4 regions of the Caballeronia sp. INML1 genome follow, and region 4 is predicted to be linked to each of the others. Evidence: riboswitches for the same ligand, from Rfam matches in the RefSeq annotation. Region 4 holds a riboswitch; each other region holds the start of a gene.
What was found. A riboswitch is a leader RNA that binds a small molecule or an ion and turns the genes downstream of it on or off. The one in region 4 is predicted to bind cobalamin.
Positions count from the first base shown of each region.

Region 1: linked by a shared signal. The riboswitch ahead of cobW (cobalamin biosynthesis protein CobW) and the one ahead of NCR38_RS03160 (TonB-dependent receptor domain-containing protein) in region 4 are both predicted to bind cobalamin.
Region 2: linked by a shared signal. The riboswitch ahead of NCR38_RS18075 (CbtB-domain containing protein) and the one ahead of NCR38_RS03160 (TonB-dependent receptor domain-containing protein) in region 4 are both predicted to bind cobalamin.
Region 3: linked by a shared signal. The riboswitch ahead of cobG (precorrin-3B synthase) and the one ahead of NCR38_RS03160 (TonB-dependent receptor domain-containing protein) in region 4 are both predicted to bind cobalamin.

Region 1 covers NZ_JALQDT010000051.1:406,110-412,832, forward strand. The annotation lists gene NCR38_RS18035 (ATP-binding protein) at 1-502, opposite strand, end outside; gene cobN (cobaltochelatase subunit CobN) at 499-4,275, opposite strand; gene cobW (cobalamin biosynthesis protein CobW) at 4,281-5,366, opposite strand; cobalamin riboswitch at 5,488-5,746, opposite strand; gene NCR38_RS18050 (cobalamin biosynthesis protein) at 5,855-6,259, shown strand; gene cobO (cob(I)yrinic acid a,c-diamide adenosyltransferase) at 6,550-6,723, shown strand, end outside.
Region 2 covers NZ_JALQDT010000051.1:413,570-421,667, forward strand. The annotation lists gene NCR38_RS18060 (cobyrinate a,c-diamide synthase) at 1-996, shown strand, start outside; gene NCR38_RS18065 (DUF1289 domain-containing protein) at 993-1,235, shown strand; gene NCR38_RS18070 (CbtA family protein) at 1,290-2,066, opposite strand; gene NCR38_RS18075 (CbtB-domain containing protein) at 2,076-2,309, opposite strand; cobalamin riboswitch at 2,338-2,464, opposite strand; gene NCR38_RS18080 (histidine phosphatase family protein) at 2,513-3,094, shown strand; partial or broken gene NCR38_RS18085 (DUF1428 domain-containing protein) at 3,174-3,544, shown strand; gene NCR38_RS18090 (antibiotic biosynthesis monooxygenase) at 3,585-3,899, shown strand; gene NCR38_RS18095 (hypothetical protein) at 3,994-4,305, opposite strand; gene lhpI (bifunctional Delta(1)-pyrroline-2-carboxylate/Delta(1)-piperideine-2-carboxylate reductase) at 4,435-5,367, opposite strand; gene ppk2 (polyphosphate kinase 2) at 5,627-6,523, shown strand; gene NCR38_RS18110 (hypothetical protein) at 6,545-6,772, opposite strand; gene NCR38_RS18115 (efflux transporter outer membrane subunit) at 6,942-8,098, opposite strand, start outside.
Region 3 covers NZ_JALQDT010000051.1:395,189-403,286, reverse strand. The annotation lists gene NCR38_RS18020 (precorrin-2 C(20)-methyltransferase) at 1-722, opposite strand, end outside; gene cobJ (precorrin-3B C(17)-methyltransferase) at 1-6, opposite strand, end outside; gene NCR38_RS18015 (precorrin-8X methylmutase) at 719-1,345, opposite strand; gene cobG (precorrin-3B synthase) at 1,338-2,633, opposite strand; cobalamin riboswitch at 2,667-2,856, opposite strand; gene NCR38_RS18005 (bifunctional cobalt-precorrin-7 (C(5))-methyltransferase/cobalt-precorrin-6B (C(15))-methyltransferase) at 2,933-4,144, shown strand; gene NCR38_RS18000 (cobalt-precorrin-6A reductase) at 4,163-4,921, shown strand; gene cobM (precorrin-4 C(11)-methyltransferase) at 4,918-5,643, shown strand; gene NCR38_RS17990 (DUF4186 domain-containing protein) at 5,651-6,055, shown strand; gene NCR38_RS17985 (TerC family protein) at 6,163-6,912, opposite strand; gene NCR38_RS17980 (OpgC domain-containing protein) at 7,204-8,098, shown strand, end outside.
Region 4 covers NZ_JALQDT010000008.1:10,349-18,446, reverse strand. The annotation lists gene cobC (alpha-ribazole phosphatase family protein) at 1-407, opposite strand, end outside; gene NCR38_RS03180 (adenosylcobinamide-GDP ribazoletransferase) at 392-1,150, opposite strand; gene cobT (nicotinate-nucleotide--dimethylbenzimidazole phosphoribosyltransferase) at 1,152-2,201, opposite strand; gene NCR38_RS03170 (ABC transporter ATP-binding protein) at 2,213-2,989, opposite strand; gene NCR38_RS03165 (iron ABC transporter permease) at 2,986-3,984, opposite strand; gene NCR38_RS03160 (TonB-dependent receptor domain-containing protein) at 4,020-5,894, opposite strand; cobalamin riboswitch at 5,974-6,299, opposite strand; gene NCR38_RS03155 (hypothetical protein) at 6,558-6,926, shown strand; gene NCR38_RS03150 (cell division protein ZapA) at 6,923-7,237, shown strand; RNA gene ssrS (6S RNA) at 7,343-7,524, shown strand; gene NCR38_RS03140 (EVE domain-containing protein) at 7,596-8,054, shown strand.

The sequences.
Region 1 (6,723 bases), on a different contig from region 4:
TCTCCACAGCCAGACCAAAACGATCCAGCAGTTGCGGGCGCAACTCGCCCTCTTCCGGATTCATCGTGCCGATCAGCACGAAGCGCGCGTCATGCCGGTGCGAAATGCCATCGCGTTCGACGATGTTGACGCCGCTCGCCGCGACATCGAGCAACTGATCGACGAGCGGATTCGGCAGAAGATTCACTTCATCGACATACAGCACGCCGAGATGCGCCTTCGCGAGCAGGCCGGGCGAAAACTTCACGCCGCCGTCACGCAATGCGCTTTGAATGTCGAGCGTGCCGATCAACTGCTCTTCGCTTGCGCCGAGCGGCAAGGTCACGAGCTTTCCCTCGGGCAACAGTTCCGCGAGTGCGCGCGCCGCCGTGGATTTTGCCGTGCCGCGCGGCCCGCTGACGAGCACGCCGCCGATCGAGGGATCGACTGCCGCAAGCAAAAGCGCTTGCTGCAAGGGCGCTTGTGCGACTAACGCGGTGAAGGGAAAAGTGAGCGGGTTCAATTGTGTCGGCCCTCGATGCTTTGTTCGACATCGAGCAGATGCCGTTCTATCTGCTCGCGGTAGCCGGCGGGTTCCTGCCACAGGCCGCGTTGCATCGCTTCGAGCAGGCGCTCGCAGATCGATTGCAGCGCGTGCGGATTGTGTCGCGTGATGAAGTCGCGCGTGTCGGCGTCGTTCACATAGGCGTCGGTGACGAGCGCGTATTGATGATCCGACACGACGCGCGCGGTGGCGTCGTAGCCGAAAAGATAATCGACGGTTGCGGCGAGTTCGGATGCGCCCTTGTAGCCATGCCGCTTCACGCCATCGATCCACTTCGGATTGACGACGCGCGAACGCACCACCCGCGCGATCTCTTCGTTCAATGTGCGCACGCGCGGCGCGGCGGGATTGCTGTGATCCGCGTTATACGCCTGCGGCTGCAAGCCCGATAAATAACGCACGGCCGCGACCATGCCGCCCTGAAACTGATGATAGTCGTTCGAGTCGAGCAGATCGTGTTCGCGGTTGTCCTGATTCTGCAGGACGACATCGAGCGTCGAAAGCCGCGTGCCGAAGGTCGCGCGCGCTTCGACGCCATCGCCCGTCTGCGAATACGCGTAACCGCCCGTGCTTTGATAAGCCGCGGAAAGATCCGCGTCGGATTGCCATTGTCTTGCGTCGATCAGTTCCTGCAAACCCGCGCCATAGGCCCCCGGCTTCGTGCTGAAAACGCGCCAGCCCGCGCGCCGCCGCGCTTCCTTGCCTTCGATGCCGCGTGCGATCAATTCGTCGCGTTCGCGCAGGATGCGCGCGCGGATCGGGTTGACGTCGTCGGTCTCGTCGTCGAGCTCGGCTACGGCCTGCACGGCGGCATCGAAGAGATGGATGAGGTTCGCGAACGCATCGCGGAAAAAGCCCGATACGCGCAGCGTCACGTCGATGCGCGGCCGGTTGAAGATCGATATCGGCAGAACCTCGAAGTCGGTCACACGATGGCTGCCCGCCGCCCATTTCGGCCGCACGCCAATCAGCGCGAACGCCTGCGCGATATCGTCGCCGCCGGTGCGCATCGTTGCCGTGCCCCACACCGACAAGCCGATCGCGCGCGGAAAATCGCCGTGATCCTGCACATGACGCTCGACCAGCGCGTTCGCCGACTTGAGCCCGAGCGACCAGGCCGCTTGCGTCGGCAATGCGCGTGTATCGACGGAATAGAAGTTGCGGCCCGTGGGCAGGACATCGGGCCTGCCGCGCGATGGCGAACCGCTCGGACCCGGCGGCACGAAACGCCCCTCGAGGCCGCGCTTGAGTTGCAAAAGCTCTTGCGGGCCGCATGCGTCGAGGCGTGCGAGCACGTCGCCGCGCAAGCGTTCGAGCACGAGCGATGTATGCGAACCGGGCGCGGCGGCATCGTCAGTTGACAATAGTTGCGTCGCTAACGATTCGAGGCGTTCGCGCGTATCGCCCTGATGACGCCACGGCGCATCGTTCACTTCGACGAGCGCGCGCGGGCGCGGCCCGCTCCACGGCGCCGCCCAGTCGGCGTCGAGCGGATCGAAGTGATCGGGCAGTTGCAGATCGCGCGCGATCGCCGTGATGAGGCTCGCGTTCGCGCCCTGTCCATCGCCGATCGGAAAGCGGCCGAGCGCGAGCAACGTGTCGCGGCGCTGCACGCCTTGCGGCGATACGCCGAACACGTGCAGCCCGTCGCGAATCTGCGCTTCCTTCAACTCGCACAGATACGCATCGGCGCGCGTGAGCAAGGCGTCTTCGCTCGTGACGTCGCGTGGCGCATCGAGGCCAAGTTCTTCGTGCAACCTGTTCTCGACGATGGTCGCGAGGATCGACTTGCGCAACAGCTTCGCGCGGCGCGCATCGACCATCAGCGCTTCGTAGTATTCGTCGACCTGACGCTCCAGATCCTGCAACGGCCCGTAGTTCTCGGCGCGCGTGAGCGGCGGCATCAGATGATCGATAATTACGGCCTGCGCGCGGCGCTTCGCCTGACTGCCTTCGCCCGGATCGTTCACGATGAACGGATAAAGATGCGGCATCGGTCCGAGGATCGCATCGGGCCAGCACGACGACGACAACGCGATGCTCTTGCCCGGCAGCCATTCGAGATTGCCATGCTTGCCGACATGCACGAGCGCATCCACCTGAAAGCGCAGACGCAACCAGAAATAGAACGCGAGATACGAATGCGGCGGAACGAGTTCGGCGTCGTGATAGCTCGCGTAATCGTTGCGTTCGCGCGAACGCGAAGGCTGAATCCCCACGAAGACTTCGCCGCAACGATAGCCCGAGATCATGAAGCGGCCGCGTCTCACCGTAGGGTCGTCTTCGGGCGCGCCCCAGGTCTTTTCCAGCGCGGCGCGCGCATCGGCGGGCAGCGTGCGGTACGCATCGAGATATTCATCGACCGAAAGACTTTGCAGCGCGGGCCGCAAGTCGCGCACGATGGGATCGTTCGTGACGCCTTCGGTCAGCGCGGCGATGAGCGCATCGCCAGTCTCTGGAATGTCGCCCACGCGATAGCCTTCGCGCGCGAGCATCGACAGAATGCCGATGGTCGATGCGGGCGTGTCGAGTCCCACGCCGTTGCCGATGCGCCCTTCGCTTGCCGGATAGTTCGCGAGCACGAGCGCGATGCGCTTCTGCGCGTTCGGCGTCTGGCGCAGCCTGCACCAGCGGCGGCTCAGTTCGGCGACGAAGCGCACGCGTTCCGCATCGGCCTGATAGCGCACCACGTCCACCTGCGTATGCTTGCAGTAATAAGCGAGTCCCTTGAAACTGATCGCGCGCGTGATGATGCGGCCATCGACTTCGGGCAGCGCCACATGCATCGCGACGTCGCGCGAGTTCAGGCCGTGATTGTCCTTTTGCCAGTCGTCGCGATTGCCGCCGCTCAGGATGACCTGGAGCACAGGCGCATCGCCCGCGACTTCGAACGTTTCGTCTTGCCCGATCACGCTCGCGGCGAAGGCCGTCGTATTCAACACGAGCGATGCGCGATGCTCCGCGCATAAACGTTCGACGACTTCGCGGCTCACGCTTTCCTTCAGCGATGAAATTGCGATCGGCAGCGGATTCATGCCTTCTTTCTCGAGCGCTTCGATGAGCGCATCGAACACGGCGGTATTGCCCGACTGCAAGTGCGCGCGATAGAACAGGATCGCGGCGACGGGTGCGCCTTCTGTCCATCGTGCCTGCCAGTCTTCGATGGCGGCGGTATCGCGTTCGGGATGATAGATCGCGACCGCGGGCAGCGGCCTCGGCGGTTGCGGTTCGCGCCCGAAACCGAACGCGCGATGCGCAATCGAGCGCAGGAATTCTTCCGCATTGCGCGCGCCGCCTTCGCGTAGATAGCGCGACAGCTCGCGGCAAAACTCCGCATCCGCCGTGCTCTTGCCGATGAGATTCGGATCCTCCGTGAGATCGCCTGAAAACATAGCGAGCATCTGTTGCTCTTGCTTCGCGAGCGCGACGAGCCGCTCGATGCCATAGGGCCAATACGATTCGCCGCCGAGGTGATCGACGATCACGACCCTCGCGTGACGCAACACGTCGTCGACATAGAAATCGACCGATGCCGGCTGGCGTAAAAACGATTGATTCGCGAGCCGCACGTCGGGAAAGCCCGCTTCGAGTCGCGGAAAGACGCTCGCGAGCAACGCAAGCGTCGTGTCGGCGGAACTGAGCACCACGATCGGCGCACGTGTCTGCTCGATGCGCATGACGCCTTGCGCATCGTCGACGAAGCCTCCCGGTGTCGTGCGAAGCAGATGCATGGCTGTTACGCCTGCACGGAGGCGCTTGCGAGCGCCGCGTCGAAGGCACGTTGCAGCGCGTCGCGATCGAGGTCTTCGCCGATCAGCACGAAGCGGCTTTGCGTCTTCGCTTCATCGGCTTGCCACCGGCGATCGAAATAGCTGTCGAAACGACGTCCTACGCCCTGCACGACGAGCCGCATCGCCGCGCCCGGCAATGCCGCGAAACCCTTCACGCGATAGATCGTGTGATGCTCGACGAGCGTGTGCAACGCCGCGATGGCCTGCTCGCGGGATTCGACCCTGCCATGAACGACGACCGAATCGAACGCGTCATGATGATGATCGGCATGGCCTTCTTCGTCGGGCGAGCCGTGATGATCGTGCCGCAGATGGATCGTTTCTTCCGATGCAGCTCCGAGGCCGAGCAGCGTATGCACGTCGAGCCTGCCCATTTGCGCGGGCACGATCTTCACTTCGGGCGGGATCTCGGGGCGCACGAGCGCTTCGACTTTGTGCAGCGCTGCCTCGTCCATGAGGTCGGTCTTGTTCACGATGACGAGATCCGCCGACGAAAGCTGATCTTCGAACAACTCATGCAACGGCGATTCGTGATCGAGATTCGGATCGGCCTTGCGCTGCGCATCGACGGCGACGGGGTTCGACGCGAACTGGCCGCTTGCGGCAGCGGGGCCATCGACCACGGTGACGACCGCATCGACCGTGAACGCGTTCTTGATCGACGGCCAGTTGAACGCCTGCACGAGCGGCTTCGGCAACGCAAGACCCGATGTTTCGATCAGCACGTGATCGATGCCATCGCGCCGCTCGACGAGCTGCTCCATCACCGGATAGAACTCTTCCTGCACGGTGCAGCACAGGCAACCATTTGCGAGTTCATACAGATTGCGGTCTTTTGAGCCGGCTTCGTCGTCGCAGCCGATGCCGCAACCCTTCAGGATTTCCCCGTCGATGCCGAGCTCGCCGAACTCGTTGACGATGACCGCGATGCGCTTTCCTTTCGCGTTGGACAGGATATGGCGCATCAGTGTGGTCTTGCCGCTGCCGAGAAAGCCGGTCACGACCGTGACGGGGATCTTGCGGGTTTGCATCGTAGCTCCGTGGCTTCGTATGCGTGCGCTTCGTGTCGCGCGATGCGTGGCAACGCTGCGGCATGAAAAAGGAAAGCACACGCTTGAATGAACATGGGCCGCGCCGCATCCCCGCGACAGCGATCCTCCGTGAAAGTCTGGCCGGTATCCGGGCTGACGACCGCGCCGCTTCGCCTTCCCGCGCGTTACTACGCGCAGTGGCCTCGAAGCCGGCTTCCCGATCGTGCGATGAAAACATCGCGCGCGCGGGGAATCGCTTACCGTTGCGGGGGCAGCGCAGGTTGACGTCCGCTCGATCGGTCGAAAGGAACGTGTCCTGCTTCCCGTTTAACTGCGCACGAGAGAATCCGCGCGCGAGCACCAAAACTGCGTGAAAGTCTAGGCCCGGCGCGCGCGAGCGTCAAGAAATGACGCCGCTCGCGCGGTGTCATAATGTCGGCCCACGCAGCGCACTCTCGTCATTCACCATGAAATCTTCGATCGTTCGCATGAATGTGCCTGCAATCATGCGGCTCGCCGTCGGCATCGGCTGCAGGCGCGACACGAGCGCCGATGCGATCGAACATGCGGTGCGCGTCGCGCTGGGCACGCTCGAATTCGGCGACATCGCGATCGTCGCGAGCATCGATGCGAAGCGAAACGAAGCGGGCTTGCTCGCTTTCTGCGCACGTCATGGCCTGCCGCTGCGCTTTTATACCGCCGATGAGATCGCGCGCACGCCTCGCACGGCGATGTCACATCACGCGGCGAAACATATGAACGTCGATGGCGTATGCGAGCCATGCGCGCTGCTTGCAGGCAACGCGCACACGCTCATCGTGCCAAAGACGATCGGTTGCGGCGTAACTGTCGCGGTCGCAATGGCGCATGAACCCGATGCGAACGGAACATGAACACCGGTTTGGCCGTGGTGCGCGGGCGCGCCGTTTCGGCGAGCGGCTTTGCAACGGGTGGCTTGAACTTATCGCGGCAAAGCCAGACGAGAACGGCCAGCGCCACGAGTTCCAGATAGAGATAGAGCGCGTCCATTTCCTTGCTCCTGAAGTCGGTGATTGCGTGACTGCATGATGCCCACCGTCTGTTAGCGCAGAATTAAGCCGAAAACGCGGCCGCTGCTGATGTACGATACGGCCGTCTTTCGTCATGCAAAGACCCGCTGCAACCCCATTCGAATGGAGTCGATGTGAAAACCGATACCGAATCGCATCTGCGCATGACCCAGCGTCGCAAGGAAGGTCACGAGAAAAAGCAGGCCGCCGCCGATCATGAAAAAGGCCTGCTGATCGTGAATACCGGCAACGGCAAGGGCAAGACCACGGCGGCGTTCGGCATGGCCGTGCGCGTGCTCGGTCATGGG
Region 2 (8,098 bases), on a different contig from region 4:
GCCGACCTCGCCGCCGCGTTCAACGTGCCCGTGCTCGCGGTGATCGGCGCGCACGGCATGGCGCAGACCTTCGGCGCGATCGCGTTCGGGCTCGCGCGTTATCGCGCGGACGTGCCGTTTCATGGCGTGCTCGCCAATCGCGTCGCGTCGGCGCGCCATGCGCAGATGCTGTCGGAGACCATTCCAGAGGGGCTGCTTTATTGCGGCCATCTGTCGAACGCGGACGATATCGCGCTGCCCGAGCGTCATCTCGGTCTCACGCAGCCTGACGAAATCGCGGGCCTCGACGCGCGCCTCGATCGCGCCGCCGACGCGATCGCGCAAACCGCGCTCGCGGATCTGCCGCCGCCCGTTCATTTCGACGATACGACCCTTCCCGCGCCCCCGCGTCTGCTCGACGGGATGCATATCGCGATTGCGCGCGACGCAGCGTTCTCGTTCGTCTATCCGGCGAACGTCGATCTGCTCGCCGAGATGGGCGCGCGCATCAGCACATTCTCGCCGCTCGCCGACGAATCCGCGCCCCACGATGCGGATGCGCTCTATCTTCCCGGCGGTTACCCCGAGCTGCATGCGGCAAGTCTCGCGGTAAATGCGAACGCGCGCGCGTCGATCGCCGAACACGTTGCAAAAGCGAAGCCGGTCGTCGCGGAATGCGGCGGCATGCTCTATCTGCTCGACACGCTGACGGACATCGAAGGCACACGGCACGCGATGCTCGGCATTCTTCCGGGCGATGCCGCAATGCAACGCAAGCTGTCGCGCCTCGCGATGCAGCGTATCGACACGACGCACGGCGCGATGATGGGCCACACGTTCCATTACTCGACTCTGCACACGCCGATGCAGGCCGTCCTCGAGGCGAAACACGCGACGACGGGCACATCGGGCGAAGCGCTCTATCGACACGGGCCGGTCACGGCCACTTACATGCACGCTTACTGGCCGTCGAATCCGGCCGCCGCTGCCGCGCTCTTTCGCGGCGAATCACTATGACGACGACGCAAGACATTCGCACGCCGCTCGATCTCGCATTCACGATCGAGCGCGCAAAGACGCAGGAACCCATCGGCTCGCCCTGCACCGACGTCTGCAAGCTCGATCCGGAAACGGGCTTATGCCTTGGATGCTTCAGAAGCCGCGAAGAAATCAAGACCTTCAAATCGATGGACGAAGCCGCGAAGCTCGATTTATTCGACGCGTTGCTCGCACGGCGTGCGGCAAGCGCGAAATAGAAAGCCCACGCTTCGATCGAAACGTGGGCCGGACAATCGAGCCTGCAAGAAGCGTCAAGCCGCCGCCATTCTCCTGACAGCCGGCCGGTCCAGTTCACGTGCGGCGAGTGCGCCGAACACGAGACCGAGCGTCGTCCAGATCAGCGCCTGAATGCCGATCGCGGCCAGGCGGAAGTTCCACAAGAGCGACGCGGAGAAATCGGCGGGCACTTCGTCGATGCGCGGCAGTGCAAGCTGCGCCACCACGATCACGACGAGATACGCGGCCGAGGCGATAAGCGTCGCGTTCCAGCCGTCATGTCGCGCCGCCATGCGCCGCCAGAGCCACAGCGCGAACACGGCCGCCGCGATGGAAATGGCCACCATGCCGAAGAAGAGCGCCGTGCGCGGCCCGATGGTGTCGGGATTGCCGACCGCCGGCGGATTCGGCGGGTACTTGAGGAACGGCACGATGGCGACGCTCACGAAGCCGAACAACGCCAGAAGCGCCGACGTGCCGCGCGCGTGCAACGCGCCGAGGCGCCCATAAGCAAACGCGAACACGAGCGAGAAGAGACCGCCCAATGCGGTGCCGAACACCGCAACGCCCGTCAGGAGGCCGAGACCCGCTTGCGTATCGCGGGAGACGAGTTCTTCGTCGCCGTGATCGTGCGAATGCGCGGCGCCTCTCGCGGCATCGGCATGCTCATGGTCGTGCGCCTGCTCGTGATGTTGCTCGAACGCGATGGCGCGCGCCACCGACGGCTCCCCGAACGCACGAGCGAAACCGAAGCCGATCAGGCCCGCGATCAGCCCCGCGATCATGCCGCGTATCAGCAAAGTGCGAATCATGACGCGTCCTCAGTGGCACGGAAAGCCGAGCAGATGCCGGCCATCGTGAACGAACTCGTGGACGTACATGCCCGAGAAGATCGACGTCGCGCCCTGCTCCGCGCCGACGAAATAGATTGCGATCAACAGAAGAAGGCCGATGAAAACGGCCCACGGGAGCACTTCGCGCACCGGAAGGGGCACGGGTGCGTCGAGCGACGGGGAAACCGGAGCGGAAAAGGCCGGCGTGTTGGAAGCATTCATGGTGGTTCTCCAGGGAAAAGCGCGTCCCGATTGACGAAGAGCATGCAGCGGGGTCTGACTCGCGGCGCAACGCTTTCACGCTGACGAACGCATACAGTGGCGCGACCGTGCCGGATTTGCACCGGCTTCCTCGCACTGCAAGCTTGCCATTCTATGATGATCGGCGGCAAAGTAAAACGATTCCGATTCGCCCGGCGACTCCCTTGGAACTCATTCTGTTGTGCCACGCCGCTACGCGCGCGATGAAAACCGGCCACTTTCCCGGAGGCGACGATCATGCCGAGCATGATGCACGCATTCAACTCGCGCCGCTGCGGGTGGGGCCGCGCTCCGTGCGGGATACACGCGTGATCGCGAGCCCGGCGCGCGTAGCGCGCCAGACCGCGCAATGGATCGCCGATGCTTTCGAAATCGCGCCCGCGTTCGACGATATCGACTATGGCCGCTGGCGCGGGCACTCGATACGCGAGACAGCCGAGCGCGAGCCCGAGCAGGTCGCCGCGTGGCTTGCGGATCCAGAAGCGCGCGGACACGGCGGCGAGAGCGTTGCCATGCTCGCAGCGCGCGTCGCGCAGGGGCTTGCATTCGTCGATCGCCTGAATGCGCGCGAGCGCTGCATCGTGGTCACGCATGCGATCGTCGTCAAAGTGGCGCTCGCGCATATGCTCGGCATGCCGCTCCAGTCCGTGTACGGAATGAATTTCGCGCCGCTTTCATCGACGGTGCTCAAACGCGCCTCGCCCGCCGACGCATGGACCGCCGAATCGCCGCATGAAGCGGCCTGAACTTCGTTGCTGACACATCGCTCAAACGAGCAGCGCATCGCACGCGCGGTCCGCTCTCGAACCGATTCAGGAGACTCAGATGCCGCATTACGTGGATGGATTCGTCGTACCCGTGCCGATCGACAAGATCGACGCCTACCGCACCATGGCCGAGGCCGCCGGCAAGATCTGGCTCGAGCATGGCGCACTGCAGTTCGTGGAGACCATCGCCGACGACGTCAAGCCCGGCAAGCTCACGTCGTTTCCGCAGAGCGTGCAAATGAAGGAAGGCGAGACCGTGGCGTTCTCGTATTCGTCTACGCGTCGCGCGAGCAGCGCGACAGCGTCAACGCGAAGGTGATGGAAGACCCGCGGCTCAAGGCGATGATGGAATCCGGCGATCCGCCATTCGATCCGCAGCGCATGTTCTTCGGCGGTTTCACGACGCTCGTGGAACTGGGGCGTAGCTGATTCTTATGTTTTTGACCTGACGAGAAGGAAACGCTTCGACATGTATATCGCCATGAACCGCTTCAAGATCGTGCCCGGCGCCGAAGCCGACTTCGAACGCCTCTGGAGCAGCCGCGACACGCATCTCAAGGATGTGCCGGGGTTCGTCGAGTTTCATCTGCTCAAAGGACCGGTCAAGGACGACCACGTCCTCTATTCGAGTCATACGATCTGGGCGAACCAGGCGGCCTTCGAGAATTGGACACGATCCGACGCGTTTCGCGCCGCGCATCGCAACGCCGGCGGCGAGACGCGCCAACTCTATCTCGGCCACCCCGAATTCGAAGGCTTCGAAGTGATTCAGACCGTCAAATAAGCGCTCCGAGCGTGCCCTCGAACGACCGGGCGCTTTTCCGTGAGCACGCGCGTTTTACACTGATGTGAAAAAACGCGCGTTCAGCGAACTCTCGTCAGGCCTTTGCGCCGCGTGCCATGCGCTGCAACGTCGACGAATCGATCGCTGCGGCGCAGATGCGCACCGCTTCTTTCAGCGTGCGCGGCCGGCCCTCGCCGAACTGCGATTCGAGCATGGCCACGGCGCGCAGACGCTCGTCGTTGCCGAGCTTTTCGCCTGTCGCAAGCTCCAGCACGGAGATGAAGTAGCCCGCGGGCGGCGCGGCGCTCGCCTGGGGAGCCGCCGGGCGCTTCCCTTTAGCGCTTTCGCGCCCGTCACCTTGCGCCGGAATCCACGGGTGCCATTTGCTGTCATATCGACTTGTCATGGGTCAGTTCGCTGGCTTGATTGCTGTGGCGCACATTGCGCGCCGTTAGTCTCGGGACGCTGTCGCCCCTCTTTTCAATAGACAAACAATTAGCAAGTCGCGTTCCAAGCAGCATTTCCCTCGTGCGGTCTATCGCACCTGCGAGCTTTCCTCCGACAAAACCGCCCGCGCCACGCGACAGGTCGCGAGATCCCACGCCGCACAGCCGACCGATTTGAACACGACGGGCCGCTCGGCCTTTTTCGGAGCGGCGAGCGCTTCGGCGAGCGCATGCACCGCGTTCCAGTCGACGCCCGCGAGAATGAAGTCGCCCGCTTCGTGACGCGCGCCCGCGAGGTCATCGACATAAAGCTCGCTCGCGTGGACGGTCGCGGCGGCGATCTCTGCGGCATCGGCGGTAAAGGCGCCCACGCCGATCACGAGCCGCCCCGCACGCGCGGGCATCGTGTAGACGGGCGTCTTGCTCGTGGTGGCGGCGATGACGACATCGACCGAATCGGGAATCGTGGTGTCTTCGAGCACGGCGAGATTGCCCGAAGCCGACGCATGCGCGGCGCAAAAATCGCGTGCGCGTTCAGGACGGGAGCCCTGTACGCGAATGCGCGCATCCGGATAAACGGCGGCGAGCGCCTCGACGTGATACGCAGCCTGCTTGCCCGTGCCGATCACGAGCACCTCGCGCGGCGCGACGACGTGAAGGGCGCGGATCGCGAGCATCGACACGGACGCCGTGCGCCGCCCCGTCACGGTGGGACCGTCGAGCATGAATTGCGGCACGCCCGTCGTGGCGTCGTACGCGGTGACCTGACCGTGGATCGTCGGCAAGCCGCGTGCGCCATTGCCGGCGCATACATTGACGAGCTTGTGCATCGCGATATCGGCGGCGCTCGCGGGCATCGACAGCATGACGCCGCCCTCGATCGGCACGACCATGCGCTCCGGACTCACGATGCGGCCCGCCGCGTAGTCGAGCATCGTTGCGGCGAGCGTGTCCACGAGCCGGTCATAAGGCACGAGGCGCGCGGTTTGGGCTTCGTCGAAACTCTGGATCGTTGCGGTCATCGTGTTCGCTCGCGGTAGATGTTGAGATGAGGTCGACAATGCCATTGGCATGCCATCGAAATGCCGGAACATTCTAACGGCGCGCGGCGCCGTGTCACAAAGCCGTGCGCCGGATTTGAGGCCGCACGCGCGGCTTTCTACAATGTTTGAATCGACCGTTGTCGTATGAATGCCATCGAATACCGTCATAATCGCCCGGCCCGCGCCGCGACCGGTCAAACGCGACGGCGGCAGCCCAGGAACGCCCACGGAGCCCTTCATGAATCAGACGGAAAAACAGCGCCGCTTCCACGCCGACATCATCGACAGCTACGACGAAGAGTTCGAGATGGAAGTCGACGACCGCTTCCTGGACGGCGAATCGACCTTCTCGGAAGAAGAACGGCGCTTGCGCAAAACCTATTTCCGCGAGCTGTTCCGTCTGCAGGGCGAGCTCGTGAAGCTGCAGGACTGGGTCGTGAACAAGGGGCATCGTCTGGTCGTGCTGTTCGAGGGACGCGATGCGGCGGGCAAAGGCGGCGCGATCAAGCGCATCACGCAGCGCCTGAATCCGCGTGTGTGCCGCGTGGCGGCGCTTCCTGCGCCGAATAATCGCGAGCGCACGCAGTGGTATTTCCAGCGTTACGTGTCGCACTTGCCCGCGGCGGGCGAGATCGTGCTGTTCGACCGAAGCTGGTACAACCGCGCGGGCGTCGAGCGCGTGATGAACTTCTGCACCGACGAAGAATATGAGGAGTTTTTCCGCTCGGTTCCCGAGTTCGAGAAGATGCTGGTGCGCAGCGGCATCCAGATCATCAAGTACTGGTTCTCGATCACCGACGACGAACAGGAAGTGCGCTTCGAGGCGCGTATCGAAGACCCGCTCAAGCAGTGGAAGCTGAGCCCGATGGATCTGGAGAGCCGACGCCGCTGGGAAGCGTACACGGTCGCGAAGGAAGTCATGCTCCAGCGCACGCACATTCCCGAAGCGCCGTGGTGGGTCGTGCAGGCCGTCGACAAGAAGCGTGCGCGCCTGAACTGCATTCATCACCTGTTGAGCCAGGTGCCGTATCACGAGATCGAGCATGAGCCGATCAAGCTGCCCGAGCGCGTATTCAATCCCGATTATCTGCGGCAACCCGTGCCGGATGAAATGTACGTTCCTGAGGTGTATTGACGTTCGATGATACGGCTCGCGTCAGCAGCAGTTGCTGCAGGGAACGCGCTTCACGGCGACATTACCGCGCTGACGCGCCACGGTGTGACGCAGCGCGAACTGATATGCGTGCTGCGAACCCTTGAGCACCATCACGAACATGACCTGCGCGAGATTGAAGTCGAGCGTGACCATCAGGCGCGTCAACAGTAGCAGTGGCAGCACCACCGCCGGCTGATACAGTTGTCTTGCGATCAAGTCTTTCATCATCGGCTCCCTATCCCATGATCAGAATTCTAAGGAATGGAGCCTCGCGGATAAACGCCGCCCAGGTGAAGACATATGTTCCGGGAGACGAACAATCCACTGCGTCTCTCCGATCCTTCTTTTCAGCGAACACTAACGAATTGGCCCCGCGCAATGCGGGGCCATATTCACGTCACTTCTGAGCGAGACTCGGTTCGGGCACCGGCGCGGGCTTTGCATCGCCCCAGCCGCCGCCCAGTGCGCGGATCAGATTCACCGTCGATACCGCCTGTGTCCCACGCAGCTGGACCGACGCGCGCTGCGTCTGCAGCACGGTACGCTCCGCATCGATCACGTCGAGGTAGTTCACCGCGCCTTCGGTGTACTGCGTGCGCGAAAGCTGCGCGGCACGCACCGATGCTTTCACGGCATCGTCCTGTGTCGCTGTCTGGTCTTCGAGGATGCGCAGATCGGAAAGGTTGTCCTCCACCTCGCGGAACGCAACGAGCACCTGTTGACGATAGCTCGCGACATCCTCTTCATAAATGGCGCGCGCATTCGCGAGATTGCCCTTGCGCCGGCCGCCATCGAAGATCGGGATGTTCAGCGCCGTGCCCGCGAACGGCCCGAGCAGGAACGTGCGGCTCGACCACTTGAAGAGATCGCCGAGCGTCGCGGATTCGAAGCCGCCCGAGCCCGTGAGCGTCAGCGACGGGAAGAACGCCGCCTTCGCCACGCCGATGCGCGCGTTCGCCGCCGCCATCGCGCGTTCCGCCGATGCGATATCCGGCCGACGTTCGAGCAGCGCCGAGGGCAGCCCCGGCGGCACGCGCACCGTGACCGGCTTGAGCGGGTTCGCGGCTATAGAGAACTCGGCGGGCGCCTTGCCGAGCAGCACGGCGAGACTATGTTCCGATGCCGCGCGCAGACGTTGCACCGTCATCGCATCCGAGCGCGCCGTCGCCAGTTCCGACTTCGCCCGCGCAACATCGAGCTCGCTGATATCGCCTTCGGTGTAGCGGCGTTGCACGAGCTTCAGCGCTTCCTCGCGCAACTGCACGGTGCGCGTGAAGACATCCGTCTCGGCATCGAGCTCGCGCAGATTGAAGTAGTTCTGCGCGACGTCCGCCTGCAACGCCAATTGCACGGAGCGGAACAAGGCCTCGCTCTGCTGCGTGTCCGCATTCGCGGCCTGCACCGAGTTCGATACGCGGCCGAACAGATCCACTTCATACGACGCACTCGCCTGCGCGCGCCACAACGTCTGCGCGGGCACGTTGCCATCGGCCGGCAGGAACTGCGATGCCGGCGAGAGCTTCTCGCGCGTCGGGCCGAAACCCGCGTCGAGCG
Region 3 (8,098 bases), on a different contig from region 4:
CGCCATTTCTTCCCCGGCACGACGAGCAGCGAGAAATACGGCGACGCCATCGGATCGACTTCATCGAGCGGCACGATGCGTTGATTGGCCATCGTCGCGCGCTCGACGTATAGCGCGCGTTCATCGAGTCCGAGCTCGCTGAGAACGCGCCGCACCTTCTCGAAGTTGCGGCCGAGCTTCATGATGACGGCCGCGTCCGCCGCTTCGAGACGGCGCTTCAGATCGTCTTCCGGCAACACGCCCGACAGCACCGAGAGACTCTGGTTGCGATACACGAGCGGCACGCCCAGCACCGCGACGCCGCCGAGCATCGAGCATACGCCGGGCACCACATGCGCATCGAAGCGTCCGGCGAGACGGTCGTGCAGATACATGTACGAGCCGTAGAAGAACGGATCGCCTTCGCAGATCACCGCGACATCGCGCCCGGCTTCGAGATGACCGGAGATCGTGAGCGCGGCTTCGTCGTAGAACGCGCTGATGATCGTCTCGTAGCAGAGCGGCGGTTCGAGCGCCTCGGTCGTCACCGGATAGACGAGCGGCAGCCGCGTCTGCGTATCGTCGAGATGCGATTCGATGATGCCGAACGCATTGCCCTTCTTGCCCTTCGCGACGAAATAAGCGACTACGGGAGCTGACTTGAGCAAGCGCAGCGCCTTCAGCGTGATCAGCTCGGGATCGCCCGGGCCGACGCCCAATCCAAAGAGATGCCCGCGCATCATTCGGCCTCCGAAGCAAGTGCGTTCGCCGCCGCTGCCGCCATCGCGCTGCCGCCGCGGCGGCCGAGCAGGGCGACGAAGGGCACGCCGCGGCTATCGGCGGCGAGCATCGCCTTGGATTCCGCCGCGCCGATGAAACCGACCGGAAAGCCCAGGATGAGCGCGGGTTTCGGTGCGCCGGCATCGAGCATGTCGAGCAGATGAAAGAGCGCGGTGGGCGCATTGCCGATCGCCACGATCGCGCCTTCGAGATGCGGCCGCCACAACTCGAGCGCGGCGGCCGAGCGCGTGTTGTTCATCGCGCGGGCGCGTTCGGGAACCGATGGATCGCTCAACGTGCAGACGACACGGTTATCGGCGGGAAGCCGCGCGCGCGTGATGCCTTCGGCGACCATGCGCGCATCGCACAGGATCGGCGCGCCGGTTGCGAGCGCGCGTCGGCCGGCGATGCCCGCACCGCAAGAGAAGCGCAGATCGCTCACGATATCGACCATGCCGCACGCATGGATCAGGCGCACCGCGAGCTTTTCAAGATCGGCGGGAATGGCGGCGAGGTCGGCTTCGGCGCGGATCGTCGCAAAGGACTGGCGATAAATCTCCGCTCCGTCGCGGATGTAGTCAGGCATCGGCATGGCTCCGGGCGAGCCGTCCGGCCGCCTCTTCGATGGTCAGATCGTGCGCAACGGTTCGTGCGCCGCGATGTAGGTCATAGCGCCCCGGCGCGACTGCATAGAGCGTCACCGGGACCGGATGCGCCGCCGCGCACGAACGCTCGCAGCCGCTCAGATGCACTTCGCCTTCATCCGAAGGCAGAAGCGAAGCGAGGCGATGCGCGTCCGCTTTGGTGTCGGCGCGGCTTTTCGCGCAGCCTTCGGAGCCCGCGCACGCGATGAGGCGCGCGAGCGGTTCGCGCGGGTCGATCGCAAGGCCGAGCGCGTGAAGGCGCTGCAGTACGTCATGCGCGTCATGCGCAGCGATGCCGGGTATCAGCACGCTTTGCCACGGCGTCATCGTCAGGCGGCCTTCGGCTTGCGTGTCGGCGATATCGGCGAGGGCTTCGAGCGTGGTCGCGTCGAGGCGTCCGAGGGGTGTTTGCGCGCCTGCGTACCACGTCGCGCGAAACGGCTCCGCGTGGGCGCCGAGGCGCAGCGATGCATCGGCGGGTCCGCGTCGCCAGTTCTGAACGGCTGCATCGACATCGAATGCTTCGAGAAAGCGCGCGACGCCGATACGCGCGAGCAGATCGCGCATACGATGCTCTTCTGGCGTGGCCAGCGCGAGAAACCTGCGCAGCACGCCCGACACGAACGTCACCACATCGCTGCGATGAATCGCGCCGGACGGACGCTGCCGCATCGTGCCCGCGAAGCCGAACGCGAAGCGCGCGCCATCGTCGATTGCGCAAAGCCACAGGTCGTGTGGATGATCGAGCATCGCGAGGCGCTCGCCGGCATCGAGTTGCAGCGCGAACTTGGGCGAGAGCGCATGAAGCGATGCGTCGGCCTGCATCGCGTCGATGATCCGATCGGCGAGCGCGCGCGTGTCGTCGCTCGCGAGCGGACTGAGCATCACGTTGCGGATGTCGTCGGCGCCGGCCGTCGAGGGGCCGAGGCCCGCCTCGAGCGCAATGTCGATCAGCGCGGCGTGGGCGTCGTCGCGGATGCCGCGCAACTGCAGATTCGCGCGATTGGTCACCTCGATCACGCCGGAGCCGCATTCGCGCGCCGCCCGCGCAACGGCCCGCGCCGCGTGCGCGCTCGACACGCCGCCCGCCAGTCGCAGGCGCGCGAGGCCGCCGTCCCGCGCGGGCACGATGCGCATCAGGCCCGGGCACGCAAAAGCGCGCGGCGCGGTCGTGAGCGATGAGCGGTCGAATGAAGTCAAAAGCGTGACCCGTTGGGCTTCGCGCGTCATGAGCGAACCGGTACACCCCGCCCGGTCGGCGTCGCGCGAATGCGGTGAGTCGGCAGGTCTCTTGGCTGGCAGGTCTTCATTCGCGCCGGCCTTCCCGGTAGAAACCAGTGGCAGTGGAGCGCGGACTCGCTGCGTACAATTGCGGGGGCAGCCACAGTTTTCTGTGTTCCCTCTTAGGCCCTGGGTCTCTTCGACTCCGGGCACCGACGGACCTGTATTATGCCCGCTTTTATCGACCATCCAGGCGCTTCAGGGCCGCCGCCCGAAGCGCATTCCAAATCGCATGAAGGAGGCCGCGCATGTCGAACTGGCTGACCGTGGTAGGGATCGGCGAAGATGGCTGGCACGGCCTGTCCCGCGTCGCGCGCCGCGCGCTGCTCGACGCCCAGTCGATTCACGGCGGCGAGCGCCATCTCGCGTTGCTGCCGGCGCGCATTGCCGCGAGCCGTGTGCCGTGGCCTAAACCCTTTTCACTCGACGCCGTGCTCGCCGGACGCGGCGACGGCAAGACCCGCATATGCGTGCTCGCGAGCGGCGATCCGATGTGCTTTGGCGTCGGCGCGACGCTCGCGCGTGAAGTCGCCAACGGCGAAATGCGCGTCATTCCCGCGCCGTCGTCGCTGTCGTTCGCGGCGGCGCGTTTGCACTGGGCGCTGCAGGATGCCGTGTGCGTATCGCTTGTCGGGCGGCCGGTCGCGTCGCTGCTCGCGAGCCTGCATCGCGGCGTGCGTCTGCTCGTGCTGAGCGCCGACGGCGCGACGCCCGCCGCCGTGGCCGCGCTCCTGACCGCGCATGGCTTCGGCGCGAGCCGCATGACCGTCTTCGAGCATCTGGGCGGGGACGAGGAGCGCCGCATCGACGAACGTGCCGACGACTGGCGCGAGCCCCTCGTCGCCGCGCTCAATCTCGTCGCGATCGAATGCCGCACGCACGCCGGGCACGCGGGTCCGCCGCTCACGCCGGGCCTGCCCGACGACGCTTATCGTCACGACGGCCAGCTCACGAAGCGCGACGTGCGTGCCGTGACGCTCGCGCGCCTCGCGCCGCAACCGGGCGAACTCTTGTGGGATGTCGGCGCGGGTTGCGGCTCGATCGGTATCGAATGGATGCGCGCGCATGGCGCGTGCCGCGCGATTGCGATCGAAGCGAACGAAAGCCGGCAGCGTCTCATCGAGCACAACCGCGACGCGCTCGGCGTGCCCGCGCTGCAGCTCGTGAAGGGCGAGGCGCCCGACGCGCTCGACGGCCTGCCCGCGCCTGACGCCGTATTCATCGGCGGGGGATTGACGGTGCCGGGCGTGCTCGATGCGTGCTGGGCGCGCCTGCGTCAGGGCGGGCGGCTCGTCGCCAATGCAGTGACGCTGCAAAGCGAGGCGGCGCTCGTCGAATGGCGCGGGCGGCATGGCGGCGAGCTGACGCGCATCGGTGTCGCGCAGGCGGAGCCGCTCGGCAGCTTCGATACGTGGCGTCAGGCGCTGCCGATCACGCTGTTGCATGCGAGCAAGCCGTGACGAGTCATGCGTAAGGAAATGCCGGGAAACTCGAAGCGCGTGCTGCTGCTCGGCGGCACCGGCGACGCGCTCGCCATCGCGCGCGAACTGCCCGCCGCGCATGTCTACAGTCTCGCGGGCCTCGGGCGCGTGCCGGGCGACCTGACGTGCACGGTGCGCGTCGGCGGCTTCGGCGGCATCGACGGACTTGCCCGCTATCTGCGCGCGGAGAACATCGCGCTCGTCGTCGATGCGACGCATCCGTATGCCGCGCAGATGAGCCGTCACGCGCACGCCGCCTGTGCGCTCGCGGACGTGCCGCTCTGGGCGGTGCGACGTCCCGCGTGGCAGCCGCAGCCGGGCGACGACTGGCGCGATGCCGCCGACTGGCGCGAAATCGTGGCGCGTATCGCGGCATTTCAACGGCCGCTTTTCACGCTCGGGCGCGAGGCGCTCGCGCATCTGCATGAAATTCCCGCGTCGCAGCGCTGGACGGTCCGCTGTCTCGAAGCGCATCCGGGCAACGAACGCGCGAAGATCATCGACGCGCGCGGCCCGTTCGATCTCGAAGGCGAGCGCGCGCTGTTCGACGCGGCGGGCGTCGATGTGGTCGTCAGCAAGAACAGCGGCGGCCGCGCGACCGAAGCGAAGCTCGCCGTCGCGCGCGAACGCGGCTTGCCGGTCGTGATGCTCACGCGGCCGTCGCTGCCGGACGCGCACAGAACGTTCGACGACGCCGCGAGCGCGCGCGACGCGCTGCTGCGCTGGCTCGACTCAATCGACACATCGGAAACATGACGATCTATTTCATCGGCGCGGGGCCGGGCGATCCCGAACTCATCACCGTCAAGGGACAGCGGCTCATCCGCACGTGTCCCGTGATTCTCTATGCCGGCTCGCTCGTGCCGAAGGACGTGCTCGACGGGCATCGCGCGGCGAAGTGCATCGACACGGCCGAGCTCGACCTCGACGCCATCGTCGCGCTGTTGCAGGACGCGCACGCGAACGGGCAGGACGTGGCGCGCGTGCATTCCGGCGATCCGTCGCTCTACGGCGCGATCGGCGAGCAGATCCGCCGGCTCGACGCGCTCGCGATTCCCTACGAAGTCGTGCCGGGCGTGACGGCGACGGCGGCATCGGCGGCGGCGCTGAAGCGGGAACTGACGTTGCCGGGCATCTCGCAGACCGTGATCCTCACGCGCTACGCGACGAAAACGTCGATGCCGGAAGGGGAAAGTCTCGCGGATCTCGCACGTCATCGCGCGACCCTCGCGATCCATCTCGGCGTGCGGCATATCGAGCGCATCGTCGCGGACCTGGTGCCGCACTACGGCGCGGATTGTCCGGTGGCGGTCGTGTTTCGCGCGAGCTGGCCGGACGAGACGCGCATCGAAGGAACGCTCGCGGAGATTGCGTCGAAAGTACGTGCGGCGGGCGTGGAGCGCACGGCGATGATTCTCGTCGGCCGCGTGCTGGCCGCCGACGGCTTCGCGGATTCGACGCTCTACGCGAAGGACTGATCACGCCATGCGCGACCTCGACACCGTGTTCGACGCGCTCGCGAAATCGGCTTTCCGGCGGCGTTTCGCGCTCGGCGTGCGCGAGGGGAAATATCTGCGGGAAAAGGGCGTCGACACGGTGATCGCGCAGGCGCATGAGTTGATCGGCAAGCGGCTCGCGCCGCAAGCGCCGTTGAACGACGGCAAGCAGACGCCGTTTCGCGGGCATCCGGTGTTCATCGCGCAGCACGCGACGGCGACGTGCTGCCGTACGTGCCTCGCCAAGTGGCACGGCATCGCGGCAGGCAAGGCGCTCGACGACGCCGGGCGACAACATGTCGTCGATGCGATCGCGCGCTGGCTGCGCGCGCAACCGCTGCCGGCTGCGAAGGACGCCGCGCCCGACAATCCGCAGCGCGAATTACCTTTCTGATGCGCCGTTCAGCGTGACTCGTCCGGCGGGCAGGACGATGGCGCAACAGGCGCTCCCGCGCACGGCGCCGGGTGAGCGCTAGCCGCGTTCGCGAGCAAGGGCGCCGTTCATCGCGGGCCCGGGGCTCGTCGTCCCCTCGCCCGGCGAGACAGCATGTTCAGCCCCTCGACCAGCGCCGAGAACGCCATCGCCGCGTAGATGTAGCCCTTCGGCACATGCGTGCCGAATCCTTCGGCGATCAGCGTCATCCCGATTACGAGCAGGAAGCCGAGCGCGAGCATCACGATCGTCGGATTGCGCTCGATGAAGCGCGACAGCGGGCCTGCGGCGAAGAGCATCACGGTCACGGCGGCGATCACCGCGACGAACATGATCGGAATGTGCTCGGTCATGCCGACCGCGGTCACGATGCTGTCGATGGAAAACACGAGGTCGAGCAGCAGGATCTGGCCGATCGCCGACAGCGGCGTCAGCGACTTGGCCGATTCGGCGCCGGCATGACCGTCGTCGTCGTGCGTAACGTGGTGATGGACTTCGGTCGTCGCCTTCCAGACGAGAAACGCGCCGCCCGCGATGAGAATCAGGTCTCGCCATGAGAAGCCGTGACCGAACGCTTCGAAGATGGGCGTTGTGAGCCGCACGATCAGCGCGACGGTGCCGAGCAGCCCGAGCCGCATGACGAGCGCGAGCGCGATGCCGATGCGCTGCGTGCGCTCCCGGTGCGCCGCAGGCAGCTTGTTGGTCAGGATGGAAATGAAGATCAGGTTGTCGATGCCGAGCACGACTTCCATGACGACGAGCGTTGCGAGCGCGGCCCAGGCGGCGGGATCGGCGAGAAGGGCGACGAGATAGTCCATGGTCCGGGGAATGATTCGACAGGTGAGGGCGAGATATTAGCCTGATCGCCGCCGATAGTGAAAGGAACTTGAAAACTTCATGCAAATCGTGATGCTCAAGCCGCGGTGACAAGCCCACCCGTCGTCGCGCTGTGGTCGTTATCGGTCGCAAATACCGGAATTAAAACGATTATTTGCGCCTGTTCTGATGATGCGCCGCCGCATTTACGGGTAAACTCCTATGCTTTCGTGCCGCGTGTCCGTGGCCGCCGTCCAACTTCCTGTCGCCAGGACACACCGAACTCAAGCCGCATGCAGGGAAAATCACAACGTCTCGTCGAGCTGGACTTCTTCCGCGGACTGGTGTTGCTCATCATCGTCGTCGATCATATCGGCGGCAGCATGGTGTCGCGCTTCACGCTTCATTCGTTCGCGCTGAACGACGCCGCCGAAGTCTTCGTGTTCCTCGGCGGTTTCGCCACGGCGACGGCGTATGGGTCGCTCGCGCAGCGACGCTCCGAAAGCGTGGCCCGCGTGCGCTTCCTCAAACGCGCGTTCGAGCTTTATCGCGCGTTTCTGGTCACCGCCTCGCTGATGCTCGTCGCGTCCTTCCTGCTGCGGCCGTTTTTCGGCCACGCGCCGAATCTCGCGCTGCATGACCTCGACAGCCTGATGTCGCAGCCGCTTTCGTCGATCGCGCAGATTCTCACATTCGAGCGCCAGCCGTATCTTGCCGCCGTTCTGCCGATGTACGCGCTCTTCGCGCTCGCCGTGCCGCTCATGCTGCCGCTCGCGCGCAGCAAGCCCTGGCTGTTGCTGGGTCTGAGCCTCGCGTTGTGGGCCTTCGCATCGCAGATTGGCGAATACATGCCGTCCGTCGATGACAACCTGTGGGATTTCAATCCCGCCGCGTGGCAGTTGATGTTCGTGCTGGGCGTTTTGGCGCGCTGCCAGCCGGTTTACCGGCGAGTGAGCACGAACCGCTTCGGCTGGATCGTGAGTGCGGGCGCGGTCGCGTTGATCGCGGGCATGGCGTACTACAAGCTGCTCGTGCTGCCGCCCGTGCTGGATAGCGCTTTCAAGCGCGATCTGGCCGGACCGCGCGTCGTCAATTTCCTGGCCATCGCGTGGATTGCAGCGAATCTGGCGCGTTACGGCGTCGTCAAGGCCGTGGCGCGTCGTTTGCCGTGGGTCGGCGCGTTGGGGC
Region 4 (8,098 bases):
TTCTTATCGACACACACCGCGTCGAACCATGCGATAACGCGTTGCGCGAACTGCGCGAGACTCTCACCGCCGTGCGGACACGCATGTTCGACATCGGCGGCCCAGGCATCGATGAGCGCGCGATCGATCGTGTCCCACGCGCGGCCTTCCCACGCGCCGAAGTGCATCTCCATGAGACGCGCATCGATATGCGCATCGGCTGAAAGGACACGCGCCAGCGACGCGCATCGCTCGAGCGGACTCGCATGCCATCCGTCCACGCACGCCGGAACGTCCAGCGCCTTCATGCGCGCCGTCAATGCGCCGGCGAGATCGCGCACATCGTGGCGCAAGGGCACATCGGTCTGGCCATAGCACACGCCCGCTTCGATGGCGACTTCTGGATGTCGAATCAGGACGAGATCCATGCGAGCCCGATGAGATAGATCGCGATTTCGAACACTTGCTGCGCGAATCCCAGGCAATCGCCCGTATAGCCGCCGATGCGACGCACGAAGTATCGCCCGATAAAGAAGCGCAAAACGATCAGCGCGACGATCGTGACGCACGCGAGCTTCCAGTCGATCACGAAAAGCCAGGGCACGCCGAACAGGAGCGCGAGCGCGAACGACGCAGCGCTCATGCGCTGCGCGACCGGTTTGGCCTTGCCCTCGGCGCGCACGTAGTCGAGCGTGACGAGATAGCTGATCGCGAACGCGCGGCTCGCGGCGTGCGCGGCGATCATCGTCCACGCGACGCGTTGCGGCGGCAGCGCGGTGAGCGTCTGCCATTTCAAAGCGAGCGCGATCACGAGTGCAATCGCGCCGAATGCGCCGATGCGCGAGTCGTGCATGATGCGCAGCGCATCCTCGCGCGTGTACGCGCCGCCGAACGCATCGACGCAATCGGCGAGTCCGTCTTCATGGAACGCGCCGGTCATGACGAGCGTCGCGGCCATCGACAACAGCACTGCGACGCCCGCGGGAAACACGCGCAACGCCGCGAGATAGACGAGCGCCGCGACGCCGCCGACCATCGCGCCGACGAGCGGAAAGTAACGCGCCGCCGCGTTCAGATACTCGCGCTCGAAGCCGACCCAACGCGGCACCGGCACGCGCGTGAAATAGCCGAGCGCGGTGAAGAAGTAGCGCAGTTCGTCGAGGGGACGCATCTCAACCGGCTTTGTTCGACACACCGGCCGACTCGAAGCTCGCCATCTCGTCGACGAACGCGACGGCCGCGCGCAGGATCGGCAACGCGAGCGCCGCGCCCGTGCCTTCGCCGAGCCGCAGATCGAGTTGCAAGAGCGGCGCGGCATCGAAATGCGCGAGCATGCGCCGATGCCCCGTTTCGTTCGACGCATGCGCGAACACGCAGTACTCGAGCACCTCGGGCGCGATCTTCGCGGCCACGAGCAACGCCGATGTCGCAATGAAGCCATCGACCAAGATCGTCATGCCTTCGCATGCGGCGGCGAGATACGCGCCCGTGATCATCGCGATTTCGAAGCCGCCGAAAGTCGCGAGCGTGTCGATCGCATCGCCTTCGCGATGCAGCGCGAGCGCGCGGCCGAGCACATCGCGCTTGTGCGCGAGGCCATGGTCGTCGAGACCCGTGCCGCGGCCGACGCACTCGCCGATCGGCAGATCGCACAAGCGGCTCATCAGACACGCCGCCGCCGATGTATTCGCGATGCCCATCTCGCCGAAGCCGATCACGTTCGTGCCGAGCGACGCGTGATGCCGCACGCGCGCCGCGCCGCGCGCGATGCCTTCGAGCGCGGTCTCGCGCGACATCGCGGGCTCCCGCGCGAAGTTGCGCGTGCCGAGTCCCAGCGACAGACGTTCGTACCCGTGGTCGATGGGAATCGGCGTCGCGACACCCGCATCGACGACTTCGAGCGACATGCCGACCGAGCGCGACAACGCGTTGATCGCCGCGCCGCCGCTCAAGAAATTCGCGACCATCTGCGCCGTCACTTCCTGCGGATACGAACTCACGCCCTCTTTCGCGATGCCGTGATCGCCGGCGAAGACGATCATCGCGGGACGCTCGATGCGCGGCCTGGTCGCGCGCTGGATCAGGCCCATTTGCAGCGCGAGGGATTCGAGCCGCCCGAGACTGCCGGGCGGCTTCGTCTTCATGTCGATGACGCGGCGCAGTTCGGCTTCGAGTGCGCGGTCGAGTGCGCGGGGCAGCGGGATGTCGTTGAACGAGGACATCGAAATTCCTTTCAGGGGCGATGAATGGAAGGCACGAGCGCTTCATGCTCGCCGTCGCGGATGAGCGCGAGCGGATAGCCGAATGCCGCGCCCGCGCGTTCGGGCGTGAGGACGTCGGCGACGAGGCCCGCGTGAGCGGCGCCGTTGCCGTCGAGCAGGAGCGCATGCGTCGCGAAACGGCGCGCAAGGTTCAGATCGTGGCACGAGAAGATTACGGTGCGCTTGTGCTCGCGCGCGGTGTCGCACAACGTATGCAGGCAGTCGATCTGATGACGCAGGTCGAGATGCGAAAGCGGTTCGTCGAGCAACAGGCACGGTGCGTTCTGGCACAGCACGGCAGCCAAGGCAACGCGCTGGCGTTCGCCACCCGAGAGCGTCAGCACGTCGCGCGAGGCGAAGGACGCGAGGCCGAGCGTGTCGAGCGCGGCGCGCGCGGCGCTGCGGTCGTCTTCGTTCTCCCAACCCCAGCCGGTGAGATAGGGAAAGCGGTTGAGCAATACGGTGTCGAGCACGGTCGCGCTGAAGGCGTCGTGCATGGCTTGGGGCATCAGCGCGCGCGCGCGTGCGAGGTCCGCCGCGCGCCATGACGCGAGTGCGCGGCCATCGAGCGACACGCGGCCCGACGCCGGTTTCGAGAGACCCGCGAGCACGTTGATGAGCGTCGTCTTGCCCGCGCCGTTCGGCCCGGCGATGCACCATACTTCGCCCGTCGATATCGTCTGCGTGAGACCGCCGATGAGCGTGCGCGCGCCCGCGCGAATCACGACGGCATCGAGTTGCAAGGTCATCGCGCTCTCCGCAAGAGCATCCACAGGAACATCGGCACGCCGATCAGCGCCGTGACGACGCCCACCGGCAACTGCGCGGGCGCGATCACGGTGCGCGCGGCGAGATCGGCCGCCATCACGGCGAGGCCGCCCGCGAGCGCGGCGGCGGGCACGAGCATGCGCTGATCGTTGCCGAACGCGAGGCGCAGCAGATGCGGCACGACGAGGCCGACGAAGCCGATGGTTCCCGCCGTCGTCACCGCAGCCGCCGCGGCGATCGACGCGACGAGATACACACGCAGGCGCAATCGTTCGACCGGCACGCCGAGCGCACGCGCGGCGGCATCGCCGCGCAGAAGCACGTTCAATTGCGGCGCGACAGGAACGATGGCGACGAGCGCGACAGCGAGCGCAATCAACGCAGGCCACGGCGCAGCCGCGCCATTGAGATCGCCCGTCAGCCAGAAGATCATGCCGCGCAGCCGGTTCTCGGGCGCGATGCTCAGCATCAGCGTGATCAGCGCGCCCCATCCCGATGCGATCACGACGCCCGTGAGCAATAGTCGCGGCGACGCATCCTGAGCGCTCTGCCTGAGATCCTTGCGCGCGAGTCCGAGCACGACGACGATCGATGCGAACGCGCCCGCGCACGCCGCGATATCGACGCCCCACCACGGCACCGATGCGAGCATCGCGGCAAGCGCGAACGTCGCGGCGCCGCCGGATACGCCGAGCACGTACGGCTCCGCGAGCGGATTGCGCAACAGCACTTGCAGCAGCGCACCCGCCATCGCGAGCAGCGCGCCCGATGCGAAGCCCGCGAGCGCGCGCGGCAGCCGCAAGGTGAGCACGATCTCATCGGCGATATCGGGCATCGCGGCGTGCGAGCGAACGAGCGCGCCGAGCGCACGCGACATGGGCAACGCGACACTGCCCATCGCGAGCGACGCGACGAGCACGATGAACGTCGCCACGGCGAGCGCGATCCAGATCGCGGCCGCGCGGCTCGCGTTCATCGCACGCGCACGCTGGAGACACTCAGGCGCGTTGCTCACGACGGATGCCAGCCGAGCGTGATATAGGCGCCGCGCCGCGGCGTGTTGTACGAGTACGCAAGTTCATAGTCCTTGTCGAACAGGTTGTCGATGCGCGCTGTGACGTACCACGACTTCGAGACGTCATAGCGCGCCGAAAGATTCACGATGCCGTAACCCGCGAGCGTCGAATCGTAATCGTGGCGCTCTCCGCTCATGATCCACTCGCCGCCGACGCGCCAGCGCGCGATCGTGCGATGCACCGTGAGCGTCGCGAAATGCCGCGCGCGCCGCGTCAGATCCTCGTGATTCGTCTCGTCGACGGGATTCTGGAACGTGACGCCCGCGCGCACGTCGGTTGCGCCGACATGTCCCGCCCACGATCCCTCGATGCCCTGCACTTTCGCGCGCCCGACGTTCTGCGCGACATAGTAGAACCCGCCGTCGGAAACATAGTCGATCAGATTCGAATAGCGCGTCTGGAACAGCGTCACGCGCATCACGCCGAGCGCATTCGATGCGTACTGCAACGCCGCCTCGACCGAATGGCTGCGCTCCGGCTGGATCGACGGATTGCCGCTGAACGGATAGTAGAGGTCGTCGAAGCTCGGCGCGCGAAACGAAGCCGCATAGCTCGCGCTCGCCTTCCAGTGCGCATCGAAGTGATATGCGTAGCCCAGATAGTAGCTGTTCGCGCCGCCGAAATCGGAATACTGATCGTGCCGCAGATTCGCCTGCAAATCGTTCGCGCCGATGTGCCCCACGTAGCCCGCGAACACCGAATTCACGTGACGATCGGGCGCCGTGAACTGGTCGGAATCGAGCGTCTGATCGAGATGCTCGTAACCGGACAACAGCGTGTGCGCATCGGTGATCCTGAAATCGTTCTGCCACGTGTATTGCCGATTCTCCGAGTCGAAGCGGCTCGTATAGACGCCGTTCTGCTCGATATTCGCGCGATCCTGCCCCTGCGCGACCGTGAAGTGCGTGGTCCAGTTGTCGGTGATCCTGCCATTCGCGAACACCGACGCCGAACGCACGCGATCGTGCGCTTCGTTGATGTCGGATGGCTGGCCGTAGGCATCGTCGAAACTGTCGATGCCGTTCGATTGCATGAAGCGCACGCCCGCATCCCACTTGTCGCTGAACCGGTGGCGCAGCGTCGCCGCGACGCTCTCGTTCAGATAGCCGTTCGCGTTAGGATTCGCGCCGGGCGCGATCGCCGGATCGATCGACGAGAATCCATCGGTCTTTTCGCGTGACACGTTCAGGCTGAAGGTCGTGCGGCCGTCCTTGTCGAGCGCGCCGTTCACGCCCGCCGATTGACGCTGCGTGTGATAGCTGCCGTACTCGGCCTCGAAAGCGAAGCGCGGCGGATGCGGCTCGCCTTCCCTGGTGAAGATCTGCACGACCCCGCCAATCGCATTCGAGCCGTACAACGCCGATACATTGCCGTTCACGACCTCGACGCGCCCGATCTCATCGAGCATCAATTGCGATAGCTGCGCCGCGCCGAGCGACACCGATTCGACGCGCACGCCATCGATCAGAACGAGCGATTGCGACGACGCCGCGCCGCGTATGTAGACGCCCGAATTCGCGCCCGGTCCGCCGTTGCGCGTGACCTGCACGCCGGGCGCGAGCGCGACGAGGCCGAGCGCATCGTCGGCGTTGGCATCGGCGATGTCCTGTTCATCGAACGCCGATGTCTGCGGGATCGATTCGGCGAGCGGCTGCGGCGCGCGCGTCGCGGTGACGACGACTGGGGCAAGCGTTTGCGAGGCGCCGTCGGCGGCGTGCGCCGCGCCGGGGAGCGCCGAGCCGAAGACCGCTGCAACGAGCGCGACATGACGAGTGGGGCCGTTCTTGAGCGCGGCCTGTGGCAATACCATGAGTGAAGTTCCGTTTCGCATGAGCGCGACCCCGCTCCCCGCGAGGACGATGCGCGACGAACGCACTTGCGCATTGAGCGCCGATGCGTCGAACTCTGGCCGGTATCCGGGCTGACGACGGATCGTCTCGCCTTCCCGCGCATCGTGCGCAGTGGCGTCGACACGTTTCTTGCAGTGGATTCGAATAACAAACCCGGTGTGATGAAAATCCACACGTTTGCGCTGCAAAAACGCGCATGAGACGACTTGCAACTTGCGTTGCGGTCGCTTACCGTTGCGGGGGCAGCACAGGTTGGCTCATCCCGGGTGGGTCCCGGTCGGACTTCGGAGACTTCGCTCCCTGTTTCCCGTTTGACTGCATCCGCGAGATCCGCGAATGCGAGCACCAAAAAGTGCGGCAAGTGTAGGAGCGCGGGTTGGGGCCGTCAAGAAAACGGCACGGACAGAGTAGCGCGGCACATGACGAATCGAACGAGAATCGGCCGGCCTGTCCCCACGAGCGATGACCAGCGCTCGCCTTTTCTGCACACGAATGCATGGCGACATGCGCTTGATTCGAAGGATTAAGCGCGAGATCGCATGCTGTTACGTCTCGAAACGAGACAATTATCGGAAGCTCCGTTGAACCGCGCTAAAATGCGAGGTCTTTAGAGGACGCAGCACATGCTCAACGAACTCGAATCACTGTCAGGAAATATCGGCCGGCTGATCCAGATCAGCGAGCGCCACAATCAGGCGCGTCAGGCGCTGCAAGAACAACTCGAACAACTGCGCGCCGACTATGCGAACGTGCAGGCCGAACTTGCGCAAGTGCGTGAAGAGCGCGATACGCTGCAATCCGAACGCGACTCGCTCTCCGCGAAAATCGACGACGCGCAAGTACGCCTCAACGCCATTCTCGAAAAGCTGCCCCGCGCGAAGTCCGCGCAACATGCCGAATCCGACAATCAACTCGATCTCCTCGACGCCGATTCCCGGGAAGCACAGGAAGCGGAATTGCACGGCGAGCATCATCAAGGAGAGAAGGCATGACGACCACGCAGATCGAAGTATCCATTCTCGGGCAGCCGTATCGCCTCGCGTGCTCGCCGGAAACGGAAGGCGCATTGCGCGAAGCCGTCGCGCGCGTCGATGCCGAGATGAACAAGGTGCGTAATGCGAGCAGCGTGCGCGGCACGGATCGCATCGCGGTGATGGCAGCGCTTTCGCTGGCGTCGGAATTGCTTAAGCTGCAGGACAGCGTGCGTCACGGCGAGGCCTTCCCCGCCGAGGAAATCCGCCGCACGATGCATTCGATGAACGAACAACTGGGCGCGGTCATTGCGCAGTATGAAGCGCAGTGAGACGTCTGCGCGCTGAGTCAATCAGCACGCAATATCAATCGAAAAAAGAAACTGCCGATTTGCTCCCGAGAGGCTGCATAAGGCAAACGATTGGTGTAGAGTGACGGTTCCCTGCCTGGTTCGCCAAGGTCATATATTCCTTGAACCAATGCTACATTGGCACGGTTGCGGAACCTTGCAGCACGGGCGCGCGCGTCGCTAGTCCGATGTACCCGAAGTGTTGCTTACCGCGACCAATCTTGAACCCAGGTTCAGGATGCCGGCCTAGCGGCCGTGGCGGGGACCCATTCAAGAAACGGCATCGGTTTTTCCGATGCCGTTTTCATTTGCATCGACGATTTCCGCATAGCGAACCATCATGCGCTACTGGCTGATGAAGTCCGAACCGGACGAAGCGAGCATCGATCACCTCGCGCACGCGCCGAATAAAACCTTGCCGTGGACGGGCGTGCGCAACTATCAGGCGCGCAACTTCATGCGCGATCAGATGCAGCTCGGCGACGGTGTGCTTTTCTATCATTCGAGTTGTCCGGAGCCTGGCATCGCGGGCATCGCGAAAGTGTGCTCGACGGCGTATCCCGATCCCACTCAGTTCGATCCGAAGAGCGATTACTACGATCCCAAGTCCACGCAGGAAACGCCGCGCTGGATGCTCGTCGATGTCGAGTTCGTGAAGAAGACGCCGCTCATTTCTCTCGCCACGTTGCGCGAGCATGAGGCGCTCGCGGACATGCAGGTGCTCGCGCGCGGCAATCGCCTGTCGATCACGCCGGTAACAGAAGCGCAGTGGCGATTTATTACCGAACAACTCGTCTAACAAGGAACTTACGACACGAAGGCCGCGCCTAAATCCCGTCGCGA